DNA from 3 places in the Streptosporangium lutulentum genome. Region 3 is predicted to be linked to each of the others. Evidence: riboswitches for the same ligand, from Rfam matches in the RefSeq annotation. Region 3 holds a riboswitch; each other region holds the start of a gene.

Region 1 (6,002 bases), 3.9 Mb from region 3:
CACTTCGTCCCCGCCGTACAGCGGGACCTCCTCGATCCGCTCGCGGTTGACGTAGGTGCCGTTCAGGCTGCCGACGTCACGGACGGTGAACATCGCGCCGCCGTGCCGGTAGAACTCCACGTGACGCCGCGAGACCGTGACGTCGTCGAGGAAGATGTCGCTCGCGGGATGACGGCCCACTGTGGTGAGGTCGTTGTCCAGGAGAAAACGGCTGCCCGCGTTGGGACCGCGCATGGCGACCAGCAACGCGGTGCCCGGGGGCAACTGCTCCACGGCTTGCCGCTCGGCGAGAAGCGTCTCTCCGGTCTCCGCCTCGTAGGCCTCGATCCCGGAGAGGGAGATGGTCGACGTGCTGTCTCCGGGTGGTTCGGCCCTGCTCAGCGGCGACCCGCAATGTGAACAGAAACGGGCATCCTCAGGGTTGGCATGACCGCACTGCGTGCAGTAGACGCTCGGCATCGATCGGCTCGGCCTCCTACCGCGAAGACGCGGCAACGGTGCTCAGGATGCGCGCCTCGCTTCTTCGCTTCTCAAGTGTTCTTTCAGACTGCGAATGTCGCAACCTACAGTGATGAGACGCGAAGGTCAAGGCTGACGCGGACCGCGGGTTCGGTCGGTGACAAAGTTACAGCGGGTACTGCCCGCGGTCCATGCCGCCGCGCTGTATTCGCTGTGTTTGCTGTGGGTTTCGTGTCCAGGTGATCCGCCGTGTTCGCCGCGTCCGCCGTGTTCGCCGGGAGGCCGGGAGGCCGGGACCGGGTGACCGCCCGTCAGCCGCCGGCCGCCTCCTCCACCACTCGCGCCCAGTGCTCGATCATGACCTGCGCGGAGTCGACGTCGGACCCCTCGGCCCACAGGTGGGTGACGGCCTCGGCCGGGTCGGGCAGCACCAGCGCCCAGCTCCCGTCCTCGGCGACGACCCGCACCCCGTCGGTGGTGTCGATGCGGTGGTGCTCGGCGGCCTCGATGACCGATCGCATCACCGCGCCCTTGGCCGCCCACGGGGTCGGCACCGTCCGGCGCAGCAGCTTGGCCTCGGGGATCCTGGCGTCGATCTGGCTGAGCGACAGCCGGGTCCTGGCCACCAGGCCGAGCAGGCGCAGGAAAACCGCCAGGCCGTCCACCGTGGGGCCGAACTCGGGCACGATGAAGCCGCCCCGCCCGTCCGCCGCGAAGACCATCTCCGGCCTTCTGGCGGCGGCGGTGAGCGCGTCGATCGCGGTGGAGGTCCACTCGGCCTGCACCCCGTGGAACCGGCAGACCTGCTCGGCCACCCGGGTGGTGGTGACGGGCAGCGCCACCCTGCCGCCGCGCCGTTCGGCCGCGACCAGGTCCAGCACCACCAGCAGGGCCCGCTCCTCGCTGATCAGCTGGCCCATCTCGTCCACGAGCGCGACCCGCTCCCCCACGGGGTCGAACCGCACCCCGAAGGCCGCCCTGGAGGAGCTGACGAGCTCCGCGAGGCGCTGGAGGTCGCGGCGGCGCTCGGCGAAGGTCTCGGTGGGAGAGGCGTCGTCCAGCCTGTTGTTGACGGTCAGCACGTCCACCCCGACCCTGCCGAGGAGGCTGGGCAGGACGAGCGAGGAGGTGCCGCCCGCGCAGTCGACCACGACCTTCATGTCCGCGTCGCGGACCCCGGTGATGTCCACGCAGCGCAGCAGTTCGTGGGTGTAGTCCTCCACCGCCCTGGCGGGGAAGCTGAGCTCGGCGATCTCGCCGGGGAAGGCCCTGCGGAACTCCTGCCGGGCGAAGACCCGGTCCAGCTTGCGCTGGGCCGCCGGAGACAGGTCGGCGCCGTGCTCGTCCATGAAGACGATGTCCACGCTCTGGGGGTCGCCGGGGGTGGTGCGCAGCGCTATGCCGCCGACGGCCTTCTCCCTGGCGGTGTGGAAGCGGGCGACGGGGAGCGCGGCGGCCTCCAGATCGAGCACGTTGATCGCGCTGGCGTTCAGGGCGCTGATCACGGCCCGCTTGAACGCCCGCGCGGCGCGGGAGGAGTCGCGGGAGGTGATGACCGAGGCGCCCTTCTTCAGGGTGGTGGCGTAAGCGCTGGCCAGCCGGACGCACAGCTCGGGGGTGATCTCCACGTTGACCAGCCCGGACACCCCTCGCGGGCCGAACAGGTTGCGCTGGCCCCGCGGCTCCCAGATGACGCTGTTGTTGATCACCGCCCCGGCTTCGATGGTCTTGAAGGGGTAGATCTTGACCCCGGAGGAGATGTACGCCTCGGCCTCGATGATGCACTCGTCGCCGACGACGGCGCCCTCCTCGACCCTGGCGCCGGTCATCAGGTCGGTGTTCTTGCCGATGACGCAGCCGCGCAGGTGGGTGCTCGGGCCGACGTAGACGTTATCGTGAACGGCCGCGCGATGCAGGAATGCTCCCTCGCGGACCACGGCGTTGCTTCCCAGCACGGAGTATTCGCGCAGCTCGGCCCCGGCCTCGACCTTGGCGTAGTCGCCGATGTAGAGGGGGCCCTTGAGGATGGCGTCGGCGTCCACCGAGGCGCCTTCGGCCACCCAGATGCCCGGCGAGACCTCGAAGGCGTCTATGTCCACCTTCACCCGGCCCGACAGCACGTCGGCCTGAGCCTTGAGATAACTCTCGTGGGTGCCGACGTCCTCCCAGTAGCCCTCGGCGACGTAGCCGTACAGCGGGGCGCCGCGCTCCAGCAGCTTCGGGAACACGTCGCCCGACCAGTCGACGGACTCTCCTACGGCGATCTCGTCGAGGACCTCCGGCTCCATCACGTAGATGCCGGTGTTGACGGTGTCGGAGAAGACCTGACCCCAGGTGGGCTTCTCCAGGAAGCGCTCCACCCGGCCCTGGTCGTCCACGATGACGATGCCGAACTCCAGCGGGTTGGGGACGCGCTTGAGCCCGATGGTGACCATCGCGCCGTTCTCGCGGTGGAACCGGACCATGTCGGTCAGGTCGATGTCGGTCAGCGCGTCACCGGAGATGACCAGGAAGCGCTCGTCGCGAAGCTTGTCGGCGGCGTTCTTGACGCTGCCGGCGGTGCCGAGGGGCGTGTCCTCGGTGGCGTAGTACAGGCTCATCCCGAGCTCGTCGCCGTCGCCGAAGTAGTTTCGGACCAGGGCGGCCAGGAACTGCACGGTCACCACGGTCTCGGTGAAGCCGTGCCGTTTCAGCAGCCGCAGCACATGCTCCATGATCGGCCGGTTGATCACAGGCAATAGAGGTTTGGGCTGGTTCGCGGTCATCGGCCGGAGCCGAGTTCCCTCCCCGCCCGCCATCACAACGGCCTTCACAGATCACCTCTTAAGGCGTTTAGCCTCGCTTATGAGCTGACGCACCTGTACCCAATACAGCACCCCGGACCACCAGTACAGACCTGTTCCCCAGATCGCGAGCGACCAGCCGACGAATCGGGCCGGATCCGCGTACCAGGCGTCGTAGTGGGCGAGGAAGAGCAGAGGGAAGGCGTAGAGCAGGTTGGCGGTGGCCGCCTTGCCGAGGAAGTGCACCGGCAGCGCCGGGCCGTACCCGAGGCGGCGCAGGATGAGGGGGATTCCCAGCAGCATGACGTCCCGCAGCGGGATCGCCAGCGCGAGCCACCAGGGGATGATGCCGCGCATGGCCAGGCCGAACAGCGTGGCCAGGATGTAGAGCCGGTCTGCCAGCGGATCCAGCAGGCGGCCGAGCTTGCTCGTCTGGTTCCAGGCCCGTGCGATCTTGCCGTCGAGCCAGTCGGAGAACCCTGCCAGCATCAGCAGCGCGACGGCCCAGCCGTCGGCCTGGGGGCCCAGCACCAGCCAGAGGAAGACCGGCACGCCGAGAAGCCTCGCCAGGCTCAACGCGTTGGGAACCGTCCAGATTCGATCTTCGGCCCCCGATGCTTCCGGATTCACCGATATGTCTCCCTCCCCGTACCTGATGGTGACACTACTGCGTCGGCTGCGAATGGGGGATGGCGGGCGGACGAGGGAGCGTTTATGGTTTTGATCAACCAACGCGGGAGCCCGGAGGACCGGGCTGAGAGGACGGCTACTGCGGCCGCCGACCGCTAGAACCTGCTCCGGATAATGCCGGCGAAGGGAGTTTGCGCGATGACTTCCGCGCGTATTTCCAGCTTCAAGACCTACCAGGGCGACCTGAACGTCCCCATGCGCGAGGTGCGCCTGACCAACGGCGAGTCGGTCACCCTGTACGACACCTCGGGCCCCTACACCGACCCGTCCCAGGTCACCGACATCACCCGCGGCCTGCCCCGCCTGCGGGAGGAGTGGATCCTGGACCGGGCCGACACGGCCCGGTACGGCGGCCGTCCCGCCGAGCCCGGCGACGACGGCTACCGGGACCGGGACTCCTGGGCCCGCGACCTCCGTTCCCTCGACGCGGTCTTCACCGGCGGCGGCGACCGGCCGCTGCGGGCGACGGGGGCGCCGGTGACCCAGCTCGCCTACGCCCGGCGCGGCCTGATCACCCGGGAGATGGAGTTCGTCGCGATCCGCGAGGGCGTGACCCCGGAGTTCGTCCGGGCCGAGGTGGCCGCCGGACGGGCGATCATCCCGGCCAACGTCAACCACCCGGAGAGCGAACCGATGATCATCGGCCGCAACTTCCTGGTGAAGATCAACGCCAACATCGGCAACTCCGCCGTGGCCTCCACCATCGAGGAGGAGGTGGACAAGATGACGTGGGCCACCCGGTGGGGCGCCGACACCGTGATGGACCTGTCCACCGGGCGCAACATCCACACCACCCGCGAGTGGATCATCCGCAACTCCCCCGTGCCGATCGGGACCGTCCCGCTCTACCAGGCGCTGGAGAAGGCCGGCGGCGACGCGGCCGGCCTGTCGTGGGAGATCTACCGCGACACCCTGATCGAGCAGTGCGAGCAGGGCGTGGACTACTTCACCGTCCACGCGGGGGTGCGCCTGGCCCACGTGCCGCTGACCGCGCGGCGCAGGACCGGCATCGTCTCCCGGGGCGGCTCGATCATGGCGGCCTGGTGCCTGGCCCACCACCGCGAGAGCTTCCTCTACGAGCACTTCGCCGACATCTGCGAGATCCTGGCCCGCTACGACGTGGCGTTCTCGCTGGGCGACGGCCTGCGCCCCGGGTCGATCTCCGACGCCAACGACGAGGCGCAGTTCGCCGAGCTGCGGACGCTGGGCGAGCTCACGAAGATCGCCCACGCGCACGACGTCCAGGTGATGATCGAGGGGCCCGGCCACGTCCCCATGCACAAGATCAAGGAGAACGTCGACCTGCAGCGCGAGCTCTGCGACGACGCCCCGTTCTACACCCTCGGCCCGCTGACGACCGACATCGCCCCCGGCTACGACCACATCACCTCGGCCGTCGGCGCGGCGATGATCGGCTGGTACGGCACGGCCATGCTCTGTTACGTCACGCCCAAGGAGCACCTGGGCCTGCCGAACAAGGACGACGTGAAGACCGGCGTGATCACCTACAAGATCGCGGCGCACGCGGCCGACCTCGCCAAGGGCCACCCCGGCGCGCAGGCCTGGGACGACGCCCTGTCCGACGCCCGGTTCGAGTTCCGCTGGGAGGACCAGTTCGACCTCTCCCTGGATCCCGACACCGCCCGGTCCTTCCACGACGAGACGCTGCCCGCCGCCCCGGCCAAGACCGCGCACTTCTGCTCGATGTGCGGGCCGAAGTTCTGCTCCATGAAGATCAGTCACGACGTGCGCAGGTTCGCCGAGGAGCGCGGCCTGACCGACGCCGAGGCGTTGGAGGCCGGGATGAGGGAGAAGTCCGAGGAGTTCTCCCGTGAGGGCGGCCGGGTCTACCTGCCCGTCGAAAGCCTCTGAGGGCGCCCGGCGGGGGCGGGGAGGGCGTCGTTCCCCCCGGCCCCGCCTCCCCTTCGCCGAGGGCCGGTGAGGACACCTGGTGAGGCATGGGGAGGACGTCGTTCCCGGCGCCGTCTTCCCCGCGTCCATCGGGTCTCCCGGAGCGGGAGGGCGGCGTACTCGCCGCCCGCGCGAACCCTCTACCCTTCACAGCATGAC
Region 2 (6,002 bases), 2.5 Mb from region 3:
CACGCCGACCCGGCCGGGATGCGCGGCGGCCAGCTCGTCGGCCACCTTCCCCGTGCCGTCGGGGGAGTTGTCGTCGACGACCAGGAGCCGCAGGTCGTCGAGTGGCAGTGCGAGCAGGGCCTCCGCGATCAGTGGAAGATTGTCCGCCTCGTTGAACGTGGGGATCACGACGGTGACGGTGGCCATGTTCGGGGTCAGGCCTTCCGGGCTCGATGGTCAGGTGTTCTTGCCGCAGGTCTGCGTGACATCCCCGTCCGGCTGATCTCGAAACCGGAAGTGGCGAAGAACGTCCATGATATCGGCCGGTAGGGAGAAGACGCCGGAGGCTCTCACCGGCGGCGACGGCGGCTTCGCGGAGCGAAGACCTGGAGTGGAGCGCCGCCGACCATGGGGCACCGGTCACGGCTGGACCGACCGGCACGGCGCCCGGTACGGCGGGCTGACGAGCGGCCGGGACCTCGCCGGGTGTCACGCCCCCTGCGCGACGCCGCCGATGGGCGCGGCGGTGAGGTGGGCGACGGCGGCGGCGAAGTACGGCGCGGCGCAGGCGCCGAGGCCGTGGACGTAGACGCGGGCGGGGCCGGTGCCGGGCAACTCGACCCAGCGGATCTTGGCGCCACTCGGGTGGACGATCGCGGTGTGCATGACAACCTCCTGATGTATCGGAGGCAATGTATATCGGCATCTAGGTATATCGCAAGCGAGGTATAGTGGCGTCATGCTGGAGCTGGCGGTACTCGGATTTCTGTACGACCGGCCGTCGCACGGGTACGACCTGCGCGGACGGGTGGCGGCGTTGCTGGGGCACGTACGTCCGGTGGCGGACGGGACGCTCTATCCGGCCATCAAGCGGATGGAGTCGGCGGGGTGGCTGGTGCGCCAGGATGAGCCGGGCGTGGCCGCGGCGCCCCGGCGGACGCTCCACCTGACCGACGCGGGACGGGCGGAGATACTGCGGCGGCTGCGGGAGCCCGACGACCTGGAGATCAGCGACGAGAACAAGTGGTTCGTGTTGCTGGCGTTCCTGCGCCACCTGGGTGATCCCGCGGCGCAGGCGGCGGTGCTGCGGCGTCGGCTGGAATTCCTCGCCCGGCCGAGCAGCTTCTTCTACGAAGGGGACCGGCCGGTGCGGGCCGAGGAGTTCGACGACCCGTTCAGGCGGGGGTTGCTGTCCATCGCGAGGGCCACCAGCCTGGCGGAGCTGACGTGGTTGCGGGAAACCCTCGGCTCGCTGGAGGCGTAGCCGGGCCGCCACGCCGTACGGGGGAGGGGCGGGCGCCGGCCCGGTCGCCGTCCTTCGCGGCATTTCGGAGCTTCCGGAATCACCCTTCACCCCGCACCTCGAACACAGTACCGAACCTGGGTTGACCTGGCGGTAAAACCAAACAGGTCAGGACCCGCTCGCGCCCCAGCGCGTGATCGGGTCAGCGCGTGGACGCGTCGGTGTCAGTCGCCCGGCAGCCACTGCGCCGTGGGCCACGCCTCCCGGTGCCATGCGCTGTCCCAGAACATCCACTCGTACTCCGTGGCCTGGACGAACGCCTCGGTCATGGCGGCGCGGGTCACGCCGTCCGCCGTGGCCGCCAGCCGATCGGCGATCTCTTTGGCCTGCTCGACCGACTTGGCGAAGTCCGGATCGGCATAGGTGGAGATCCACGCCCGGTAAGGATGGCCGGCGATGTCGCCGGTCCGCTTCAGAAGCGCCGCGCCCACATCCTGGTAGACCCAGAAACACGGCAGAACGGCGGCCACGAGCACCGGGTACGGCGCGGTGAGCGCGACGGCCTGCAGAAAGGAGGAGTAGCCGAGGCAGGTGGGTGAGGTCCGGATGCCGGCGAGGTCGGCGGCGGTCAGACCGTACTCCTCGATGTAACCCTCGTGCAGGGTCCGCTCGGCGTCCAGCGCGGCGTGCGCGCTGCGCGACCAGAACGCGGCCTCCTGGGAATCGTCGGCCCGCACCGAGGCGGTGGCGAGCGCTTTGGAGAACGCCCCGAGATATCTGGCGTCCTGCACGATGTAGAAGGCGAAAAGCCGGCGGTCGAGTGTGCCTTCGCCGAGTGCGGTGTTGAAGGGGTGCCGATGGATGGCTTGTAGCAGTGTGGCGGAACGTGCCCAGACGTCGTCGCAGAACATGACGTCCCTTCGCTAGTTCGAACTAGATCAGGTTCGACGGGTGTGCTCTCAGCCCCGAACGTCTCGGGGCACCCCGCGTCGCGGACCAGGGTAACAGCCCGCTCGTCCGTGCCTGTTCGGGGCCTAGCCTTCTCGCATGGGATTGGACATCACGGTCCTGGTCGTCGACTGGGCGCGCATCACGGAGGCCCCACCCGGCCGGCGCCTGGAACTGCTCGTGGACGCCGCGTACCCGGAAGATGATTCGGACCTTGAGGATCCCGAGCGCGGGTGGGTGTGGCCCTCGGCGGGCGTGCCCTGGTTCGCGAGGTATGAGTTCTACCGCACGCTGGGCTCGTTCAAGGCGCATTTCTGGGCCGGCCAAGCCTGGGAGAAGGTCCGGGGCTCTGCCGACCCGGACCTGCGCGCGACGCTGGACGGATTCTTGTCAGGGCTGTTCTGGTACGGGCCCGACCCCGACAACGATGCTGTGCACGTGCATGGCGAGCTGCTCCCTCCTGACGGCGACAGGGGCTCGGGCCTGTCGCTCGCCTGCCCTCCGGAGGCCGTAGCCGCCCTGGTCACACTCTGGGCCAGGGCCGCACCGCGCCTTGAGGAACTTCGTGAGCCGTTCGCCGTGCACGCCGTGCGGCCTTCAGGGTGTTGGATCAAGAACTTCGAGGAGTTCACCGACCTGCTCAGCGATTGGGGAGAGGTGGTGGGCGAGGCCCACCGTCGCGGGTGGGGGCTGATCGGACTGCCGATCTGACCCGCGCTCGACGGCTTGAACCGCGCCTCCACAGGACCCGGGGCAGGCCGGAGTCTCCGGTGATCCCGGTGCGGTTCACTCCCGCACCTGAGAGCGGGCGCCGAGGTCTGCCGTCAAGCCGAGGCCTGCCGTCAAACCGTGACGCAGCCGCGGATCATCCTTTTCCGCCGGTGAACGCTTTTCTTCCTTGACTCCTGACCTGCCCGGAGAACACCGCCACGGCGTGAACGCGCAGGTCACCGCCGCCGTTGCAAACAGTGGGCCGGCGGATGCCTCGTCAGAGGCCGATCTTGTCCAGTTCGGCGAGGTCCTCGTCGGAGAGCGAGAGTTCCGCGCCGGCGATGTTCTCGCGCAGGTGCGCCGCGGACGAGGTGCCGGGGATGAGCAGGATGTTCGGCGACCGCCGCAGTAGCCAGGCCAGGGCGACAGACATCGGCGTCGCGTCCAACCGGGCGGCCACGGTCGAGAGCGCCGAGGACTGCAGTGGGCTGAAGCCGCCGAGCGGGAAGTAGGGCACGTAGGCGACGCCCTGTTCGGCGAGCCCGTCGATCAGGGCGTCGTCGTGGCGGTACGCGAGGTTGTACATGTTCTGCACGCACACGATCGGCGCGATCGCCTGCGCCTCGGCGACCTGTTCCGCCGTCGCGGTGCTCACTCCGAGGTGCCGGATCAGGCCCTGCCGCTGGAGTTCGACGAGCGTCTCGAACGGTTCGGCGAGCGAGCCGGGCTGGGGTCCCTCGGCGTTGCCGAGCCGGAGGTTGACCAGGTCGAGCACCTCCAGGCCGAGACTCTCAAGGTTCTCGTGGACGGCCCGGCGCAGGTTTTCCGGCTCCCGGGCCGGGGGCCAGCCGCCCTGCTGGTCGCGGGTCGCGCCGACCTTGGTCACGATGTGCAGCGATTCGGGGTACGGGTGCAGCGCTTCACGGATCAGCTGGTTGGTGACGTGCGGCCCGTAGGCGTCGCTGGTGTCGATGTGGGTGATGCCGAGGTCGACGACCTCGCGGAGGACGGCGAGTGCGCCGTCGTGGTCGGCGGGCGGCCCCATGACCCAGGGGCCGGCGAGTTGCATGGCGCCGTAGCCGAACCGGGTGACGGTCAGGTCGCCCAGCGTCCAGGTGCCGCCGGGAAGGGAAGTGGAGAACATGCTCATACCTCTGGTTTCAGTGTTGAGCCAGGCGGTGCTGGTGCCTGACGGATACCTGCTTCACTATGGAGGGGTAACTTCCTGACGGGAAGTACGTACTTCCGAGTTCGTAAGGCACCCACGGGTGGAGGAGCGGTCGATGGCGACGATGACGGCGGCACAGAAGAGGGCACAGACCAAGGCGGAATATGACGCTTTCCTTGCGGCCTGTCCTAGCCGCAAGCTGCTCGACCGGATCTCCGACAAGTGGGTCACGTTGGTCCTGGCCGCGCTGGGCAGCGACGGCTCGCATCGGTTCGGCGCCGACTGCGCCGGTGAGCCCCGGTCGATGCGCTACTCGGAGTTGTCCCGCCTGCTGGCCGGCGTCAGTCAGAAGATGCTCACTCAGACGCTGCGCTCCTTGGAGCGTGACGGTCTGATCACCCGTACCGCGACGCCGACCGTGCCCGTCACGGTCTCCTACGAGCTGACCGATCTCGGTCTCTCGCTGCACCAGATGATGAGCGGCCTCAAGGCCTGGGCCGAGACGCACATGGACGACGTGCTCGCCAACCGTGCGACGTACGACGACACCCGCGCCGTCTGAACCGGGGAGCGAAGGCGTCACATCAGCCCCTTTCCGGCCCTTCACCCGGCCGGCCATCGGCGATCGTGCACCTGGCGGGTCGAGACCAACCGTTCCACGGACGAAAACGGCCTACCCGCCTCCCGGCGCCATGCCCCAGCGTCCCGCACCGAGCAGTTCCAGATAGTGGGTGTGGAAGGCGTTCAACGTGCTGCGATGGCCGACGCTGACGAGGATGCACCGGGGCAGGCGATCGCGGATCAAGCTGTACAACGCGTGTTCGAGACCTTCGTCGACGGCGGAGGTCGCCTCGTCGAGGAAGGCCAGGAGGGGCCGCTGCAGCAGGACCCTGGCAAAGCCGAGGCGCTGTTGCTCGCCGGGAGACAGGGTGCGGGACCACTGGGCCTCATCGTCGATCTGACCCTCCAAATGGCCGAGCTGCACCCAGCGCAACGCCTCGCACGCCTGCTCGTCGCCGATCCGGTGCGCGGGCTCGGGGTAGGCCAGCGCGGTACGCAGGCTTCCCAGGGGCAGGTAGGGCTGCTGCGACAGGAAGAGCGTGTGAGCTCCGGTGGGGCGGCGGACGGTGCCGTGGGCGTGCGGCCAGAGACTGGCCAGGCTGCGCAGCAACGTGGTCTTCCCGCTTCCCGAGGCGCCCCTGACCAGCAGTGATTGCCCTGGGCTCATGCTCAGCGTCAGGCCCTCGATCAGCGGTTGCCTGTCGGGACGCCATACTCCCAGGCCCTCGATCTCCAGCGCGTCGGGGCGATGCGTGAAGATCGGCGACGACAGGCCGCGCGACTCCCTGTTCGCGTCCATCAGCGCCGTCAGCCGGTTCAGCGTCGCCCGGTAGGTGGCGAAGGAGTCGTAGGAGTTCCTGAAGAAGGACAACGAGTCGTGCACCTGGCCGAAAGCGTCGGCGGTCTGGGTGATGTCACCGAGGGAGATCGTTCCGCTGAAGAAGCGCGGCACCTGGATGATGAAGGGGAACACGACCGAGATCTGGGTGACCGTGTCGTTGAACACCTGAAGCTTCAGGGACCGCTTGGTGATCGCCCAGGTGTTCCCCATGACACTGGAGAACCTGGCCGACAGCGCCGTCCGCTCGACATCCTCGCCACCGCAGAACGCGATGCTCTCGGAGTTGTCCCGCAGGCGGACCAGGGTGTAGCGGAAAGAGGCGGAGAGGCCCTCTCGCAGGAAGTTCAAGTGGATCAGCGGGCGACCGATCCTGAAGGCGAGGAACGACGCCATGATCACGTAGACGTAGGCGAGGAAGACCATCGCACGCGGTACCGCGTGGCCGAAGACGGACATCGGTCCTGAGAGCCCCCAGAGGATGGCGGTGAACGACACCAACCTCAAGGCGGCGTCGATCGCACCGATCGACAGGTCGTACGAGTTCTCGACGA
Region 3 (6,002 bases):
ATCGGCTCGCTGCCGACCATCAACGGCCAGGCCGTCGTCAAGTGGGACACGGAGAAGGCCCTTCGCATGTTCAGGGCGCTGGCCCAGGACAAGCCCGTCCCCAAGGACGTCCTCCCGAAGAAGTAGCCCCGTCCGCGGCGCGAACGCCGAAGACGCCTCCCGCCCGCACCGGGCGCGGGCCTTCCCCCGGCTTCACGTCGGGGGAAGGGCCCGCGTCTCGGCGGTTCGGCCGGCGGAGACGCCAAGGGCCCGTGTCTCGTCGGCGGTCAGTGGCGGTCCGGCCGGCGGAGACGCTACTGGCCGGAGGAGCCCGCCGAGGAGGCGCCGGCGATGGCCCCGCTCATCACGGCCACCATGATCGCGGCGTTGATCGACGCGATGGTCTTGGCGACCGCCTCGCCGGCCCACTCGCCCTCGGTGATCTCCCGGATGCGGTCCCCGCTCGCGCCGGGGAACGCCTTGCGGTCGATCTTGGCCGCATGCAGTACGGCGATCAGCACGGCGATCCGCTCGTCGGGGTCGGTCCCGGACAGCACGCTCTGGACGCGCTCGCGGATGCCCCGCTCGACGCTCGGATCCCGCTCCGGGTAGCGGGAGGAGGGAAAGACCCCAAGGATCTTGTGCTGCTCCTCGCGCAGCACGCCCCGCTCCGCCAGACGGGAGAGCAGGCGCTTGCGGAGCTTGGTCGAATGGAACTTCTGGACCCACCACTCGGGCTTGCGCCCCTTCGGCTCCTCGGCGATCCTGGCCAGCGCCGCGTCGAGCTCCTCGTCCCCGAGGGGGGTCGCGTCGCGGACGGTGACCTGCTTGCCCGCGAGGTCGATCCGGTCGTGGATCGCCAGCTCCGCCAGTACGGCGCCGCCGAGTGCGGCGTCCAGCTCCGAGGAGCCGATCAGTTGCCTGCCCTCCACCTCGCTGTAGGCGAGGAGAAGTACTTCCTCAGCGATCGTTGTCATCGCTCGACCCTACGTCGTGAGCACCACGTGAGGGCCGGGCGCGAAAGCCCGGGGCGCCCTCGGTCCCGACGCCGTGAGGATCGGGGGACCGCTCCGCCACCATCCGGTGCGGGTGCTTCGGCGCCGCGGCCCTGGCTTGAGACAATGCTCAATTTATGAGCATCTCTGCGGAACTGCACGCCATTGGCCGCCCCCTCGTCGACGCGCAGCTCGCCCACCCGACGGTGGCGGGGATCGCGAAGGGAGACCTGGACGATCGGGTGTTCCGGTCCTGGCTGGAGCAGGACTACCTGTTCCTCCTGGACTACGTGCGCGTGTTCTCCCGGCTGGCGTGGCAGGCTCCCGACGGCCATCTGGGCGATCTGGTGGACCTGGCCCACGCCACCTTCCACGAGGAGCTGAACCTGCACCGGTCCCTCTCGGCCGAGTTCGGCGCCGACCTGGAGGGGGCGAGGAAAGGCCCCGCCTGCGTGGCGTACACCTCGTTCCTGCTCGATTCCGCGGCCCGCTACGCGGACGGCCTGGCCGCGCTCTACCCGTGTATGTGGGGCTACTCCACCCTCGGCCGCATCCTCGCGGAGAACCCCCCGGCCGAGCCGCGCTACCGCGCCTGGGTCGACACCTACGCCCACCCGGGTTTCGCCGAGCTGACCGAGCGCATCGCCGTGATGATCGACGAGGCCGCCCCGGACCCCGGCCGGGCCAGGGAGCTGTTCACCGAGGGAATGGCCCACGAGCTCGCCTTCTGGGACGTGCCCTGACCCTCCACCCGGACGGCGCCGCTCAGGGATCGCCGGGACGGCGGCGGGAGGATCCGGCGAAGGCGGCGAGCGGGCGGGACGCAGGGCCGATGCAGGGCCTCTGAGCGGCTTTGGGCCACATTCGGTGAAGGACTTGGGACAATGGGTTCATGAGTGTTCCTGAGATCGAAGTGCAGGCCGTTCCGGACGGGGCGTTCCTGCTCGACGTACGCGAGACCGACGAGTGGCTCGCCGGCCACGCGCCCACCGCCGTCCACATCCCGCTGGGCGAGCTGCAGGCACGGGTCGACGAGGTGCCCAAGGACGCGCCCGTCTACGTGATCTGCCGTCTCGGAGGCCGTTCCGCGAACGCCGCGGCCTGGCTGAACCACGTCGGCTGGGACGCGATCAACGTCGGCGGCGGCATGCAGTCCTGGAATCTCGCCGGTCGTCCCATGGTCGGCGAGAACGGCGGAGAGCCGTTCGTGGCCTGACGGATCGGCGACGGCGACGGCGACGGCGGAGACCCGTTCCCGGCCCGGCGGCGGTGAGAGGGACGGGGTCCGCTCGTCGAACCGACGGGCCTCTCCTCAGAAGCCTGACGTGGCCCTTGCCGAGGGCTCGTGGCCGGATACGGTCCTTGCCAAGAGAGGAATGAATGACATAATCAGGCGAATTGTCTACCGCGGGAGCTCGGGCGTAACCGGGCTGAGAGGGCGGACCACGCAGGGGATCACTCGAATCCTCCGACGCGCCGCCGACCGCATGAACCTGTCCGGGTAATGCCGGCGTAGGGAGCGTGTAATGACGCCCGCCATCACTGATTCCAGCGCTACCGAGGCACCCCTCACCCTCGACGAGGCACCCCCCAAGACCCTTGGCGCGCTCGACCAGGGCGCGTTCTGGGCCAACCTGGGTGTCAGCCTGCTCGGCTTCTCCTTCGCGCTCTTCCTGATCAACCCGCTGCTCGACGAGAACCCGCTCACCTTCAACGCGGCCCTGACCGCGGCCCTCGTCGGCAGCCTGATCGGCACCGCGATGGTCGGTCTCGCGGCGATTCCGGGAGTGCAGACCGGCCAGCCCGCGATGGTGCTGCTGCGCGGGCTGTTCGGCGCGAAGCTCTCCTACGTCCCGACCGTGCTGAACATCATCCAGATGATCGGCTGGGGCGCGTTCGAGCTGTGGGTCATCGCGATGGGCGCGCAGGCGATCTTCGGGCAGTCGGTCCCCTATACGGTCTGGGCGATCGTGGCGGGGGTCCTGACGACGGCGCTGACCATCTACCCTCTGGGAGCCATCCGGCTGATCCGGCGGTTCGTCACGATCGGCGTGATCGTTTCGATGGCCTGGTTCGCGGTGGTCTTCTTCCGTGACACCCCCGTCCAGACCGGCGGCTCCTGGGACGCCTTCGCGCCGGCCGTGGACTTCGTGGTCGCCCTGTCCGTCTCGTGGGTGCCGGTCGCGGCGGACTACGCCAGGCACTCGCGCTCCAGCCGCGCGGCCTTCACCGGCGTCGTCGGCGGCTACACCATCGCCCAGGTGGCCTGCCTGGCCGTCGGCATCTACGCGGTGGCGCTCGCCGGTCACAGCGCGGTGCTGGAGCAGCCGACCGCCGTGTTCGCCCCGTTCGTGGCGGCCCCGCTCGGTGCGCTGTTCTTCGGCGTCCTCGTGCTGCGCGAAACCGACCAGTCGTTCGCGAACGTCTACTCCACGGCGATGTCGCTGCAGAACCTGATGCCGAGGGTGGACCGCCGGATCTTCTCCGTGGCCATCGGCGTGCTGACCACGGCCATGGCCCTTGTCATCGACGTCAACTCCTACAGCGCGTTCCTCAGCATCATCGGTGCGGTGTTCGTGCCGATGCTCGGCGTGCTGGCGGTCGACTACTTCCTGCTCGGCCGCGGGAGGAACTGGGACACCTCCGAGAACGCCCCCTCCCGCTGGCTCATGGTGATCCCGTGGGTGCTCGGCTTCGTCACCTGGTGGATGCTCGCCGCGCCCTCGGCCGTGTCGTGGTGGGCGGAGATCTGGGACGGCGTCAGGGGGGCCGTCGGGTTCACCCCGCAGCCGTGGATGAGCGCGTCGATCGGCGCGTTCCTCGTCGCGGGCCTGGTCACACTCGGCCTGGGTGCGCTCCGCCGCCGGTGAACGAGCGGGGTCCGCGGGCCTGTACGAGCGGGGTCCGCGGGCCTGTAGGAGCGAGGACAGGCGAGGTCCGCGGGCTTGAACGGGCGAGGTTTACGAGCCGCCTGGTGAGCGGTTCACGCCGTTCGCCTCGATGCGCAGCAGTCGCTCCTTGACGGCCGGGCCTCCCGCGTAGCCGCCGAGGACGACCTCGCTCTCGACCACCCGGTGGCAGGGCACGATCACGCACACCGGATTGCTCCCCAGGGCGTTGCCGACCGCGCGCAGCGCCCGTGGCCTGCCGATTCGCTCGGCGATCTCGCGGTAGGTGGTCACCGTGCCGTACGACACCGCGAGCATCATCTGCAGCACGGTCCTGGCGAACTGCGTGGCCAGCCGCAGGTCGATCGTCGTGGTGAAGGCGCGCAGCCGGCCGGAGAAGTAGGCGTCCAGCTCCCGGCGGACCGGGTCGAGCCGGCGCGCGTCGGGCCCGATGAACGTGCCGACCTCCCTGCTGACCCGCTCGAAGACGATGTTCTCGTCCTCGTAGCTGCAGGCCACCACGCCCCGGTTCGTCACGGCGAGGGTGAGGCGTCCCACCGGGCCGTCGAGAGTGCCGAACGCGATGTCCGGATGGCTCGTCCCGATGTAGTTGGGCGAGGTCACCCGTAGCAATGCATCGATGTCGCCGGATGACATGGCCCCACCCTTTCGTATCCAGGTGTGTGGTGACCGCAGCGTATCGGACGGATCGCCCCGGCGAGTGGCGACACGTGCGGGCCGAAAGTGCCAAGATCAGACCGGTTGAGACGGCACTATGGATACGTGGGGTACTACAGGGCCGACAGTGACGATGGCATCGGCCATGTGGCCGTCGCCGGTGCTTCTCATGCGATCGTCGCCGGTGCGCCCAACGCGATCGTCGCCCTTGACCGGGACGAGACCGTTCTCACATGGAATCCGGCCGCGGAACGCCTGTTCGGCTGGTCCGCCGAGGAGGTGCTCGGCCGCCGCGCGCCGGTCGTCCCCGAAGAACTGGTGGCCGAGCACAACGCGGTTCTCGAACGGGTCCGCACCGGTGGTCAGGTGTCGTTGCGGACCAAGCGCTTCCACCGCGACGGCAGCCTGTTCGACGTGCGGGTGGACACCGGCACGCTGCGCTCGGAGAGCGGCGACCTGCTCGGCTACGTCAGCGTCTATCACCTGGCCCAGGACGACGAGACCGCCGACGACCGGACCTCCCGCCGGGCGCAGCTCGTCCGGAGGCTGGCCGACGTGGTCGCCGACATCAACGCCGAGCGGGAGCTGCCCGCCGTGCTCGACCGGATCGCGGCCAGCCTCACCGACCTGACCGGAGCCGACGCGGGCGGGTTCGTGCGCATCGAGGGTGACCGGCTCCGCCTCGTGGCCCGCCACAAACTCCCCGACTCGCTGCGCGGCTCCACCGCCGACCTCCGTACCAGCCTGGTCGGCAAGCTGTTGCGCGGCGGCCGGACCGTGCTGCTGGAGACCGGCGACCAGGCCCGGCTGGACGAGCTGATCTGGTCGCAGGTGCCCGGCCTGCACACCATCGTGCTCGGCCTCGCCGCGATGGGCGGCAGACCGTACGGCGCGCTGTACGCGTTGTTCGCCAAGCGCAAGGTCGGCCATCTGGAGCTGGAGCTGCTGGAACTGCTCGCCGGGCATGCCGGGATCGCCGTCGGCAACGCCATGGCCTACCAGGAGGCCGTACGGCAACGTGCCCACGAGAGAGCGGTGTTCGACGCCAGCGCCGACGGCATCGCGGTCCTCGACGAGCTGGGCAGGGTCACCCAGTGGAACCCCGCGGCCACCGAGCTGACCGGGTTCCACGCGGACGAGGTGATCGGCGGGCCGCCGCCGTTCCGGCTGCCGGAGCCGGGCGACAAGCTCACCATCCAGCTTCCCTCGGGCACCTGGCTGGACGTGCTCAGCGCGGAGATCGTGGAGACCGGCGAGGTCGTGATCGACTTCCGCGACATCACCCGGAGCAAGGAGCTGGAGGAGGCCAAGGATCTCTTCCTGGCCACCACCAGTCACGAGCTGCGCACCCCGATCACCGTGGTCCGGGGCTTCGCCAGCACGCTCGACGCGCGCTGGGACAGCATGACCGACGCCGAGCGGCGCGGCGCCGTGCACACCATCGCCGAGCGGGCGCATTCCC

The links. Region 3 has a riboswitch for thiamine pyrophosphate ahead of J2853_RS34370 (purine-cytosine permease family protein). Riboswitches for the same ligand answer to the same signal wherever they lie in the genome.
Region 1: it holds a riboswitch for thiamine pyrophosphate, as region 3 does, so the genes downstream of both, thiC (phosphomethylpyrimidine synthase ThiC) here and J2853_RS34370 (purine-cytosine permease family protein) in region 3, are expected to answer to the same signal.
Region 2: it holds a riboswitch for thiamine pyrophosphate, as region 3 does, so the genes downstream of both, J2853_RS45450 (TenA family protein) here and J2853_RS34370 (purine-cytosine permease family protein) in region 3, are expected to answer to the same signal.

Annotation. Positions count from the first base shown of each region.
Region 1 covers NZ_JAUSQU010000001.1:3,693,286-3,699,287, forward strand. The annotation lists gene J2853_RS16530 (double zinc ribbon and FHA domain-containing protein) at 1-459, opposite strand, end outside; gene J2853_RS16535 (mannose-1-phosphate guanyltransferase) at 771-3,272, opposite strand; gene clsA (cardiolipin synthase ClsA) at 3,276-3,872, opposite strand; TPP riboswitch at 3,966-4,078, shown strand; gene thiC (phosphomethylpyrimidine synthase ThiC) at 4,071-5,804, shown strand; gene J2853_RS16550 (class I SAM-dependent methyltransferase) at 5,998-6,002, shown strand, end outside.
Region 2 covers NZ_JAUSQU010000001.1:10,113,158-10,119,159, forward strand. The annotation lists gene J2853_RS45435 (polyprenol monophosphomannose synthase) at 1-186, opposite strand, end outside; gene J2853_RS45440 (hypothetical protein) at 469-645, opposite strand; gene J2853_RS45445 (PadR family transcriptional regulator) at 719-1,243, shown strand; gene J2853_RS45450 (TenA family protein) at 1,447-2,133, opposite strand; TPP riboswitch at 2,121-2,219, opposite strand; gene J2853_RS45455 (hypothetical protein) at 2,270-2,881, shown strand; gene J2853_RS45460 (aldo/keto reductase family oxidoreductase) at 3,159-4,031, opposite strand; gene J2853_RS45465 (winged helix-turn-helix transcriptional regulator) at 4,165-4,611, shown strand; gene J2853_RS45470 (ABC transporter ATP-binding protein/permease) at 4,723-6,002, opposite strand, start outside.
Region 3 covers NZ_JAUSQU010000001.1:7,637,252-7,643,253, reverse strand. The annotation lists gene J2853_RS34390 (LCP family protein) at 1-126, shown strand, start outside; gene J2853_RS34385 (GOLPH3/VPS74 family protein) at 294-956, opposite strand; gene J2853_RS34380 (TenA family protein) at 1,112-1,717, shown strand; gene J2853_RS34375 (rhodanese-like domain-containing protein) at 1,867-2,190, shown strand; TPP riboswitch at 2,372-2,510, shown strand; gene J2853_RS34370 (purine-cytosine permease family protein) at 2,501-3,844, shown strand; gene J2853_RS34365 (methylated-DNA--[protein]-cysteine S-methyltransferase) at 3,935-4,519, opposite strand; gene J2853_RS34360 (sensor histidine kinase) at 4,646-6,002, shown strand, end outside.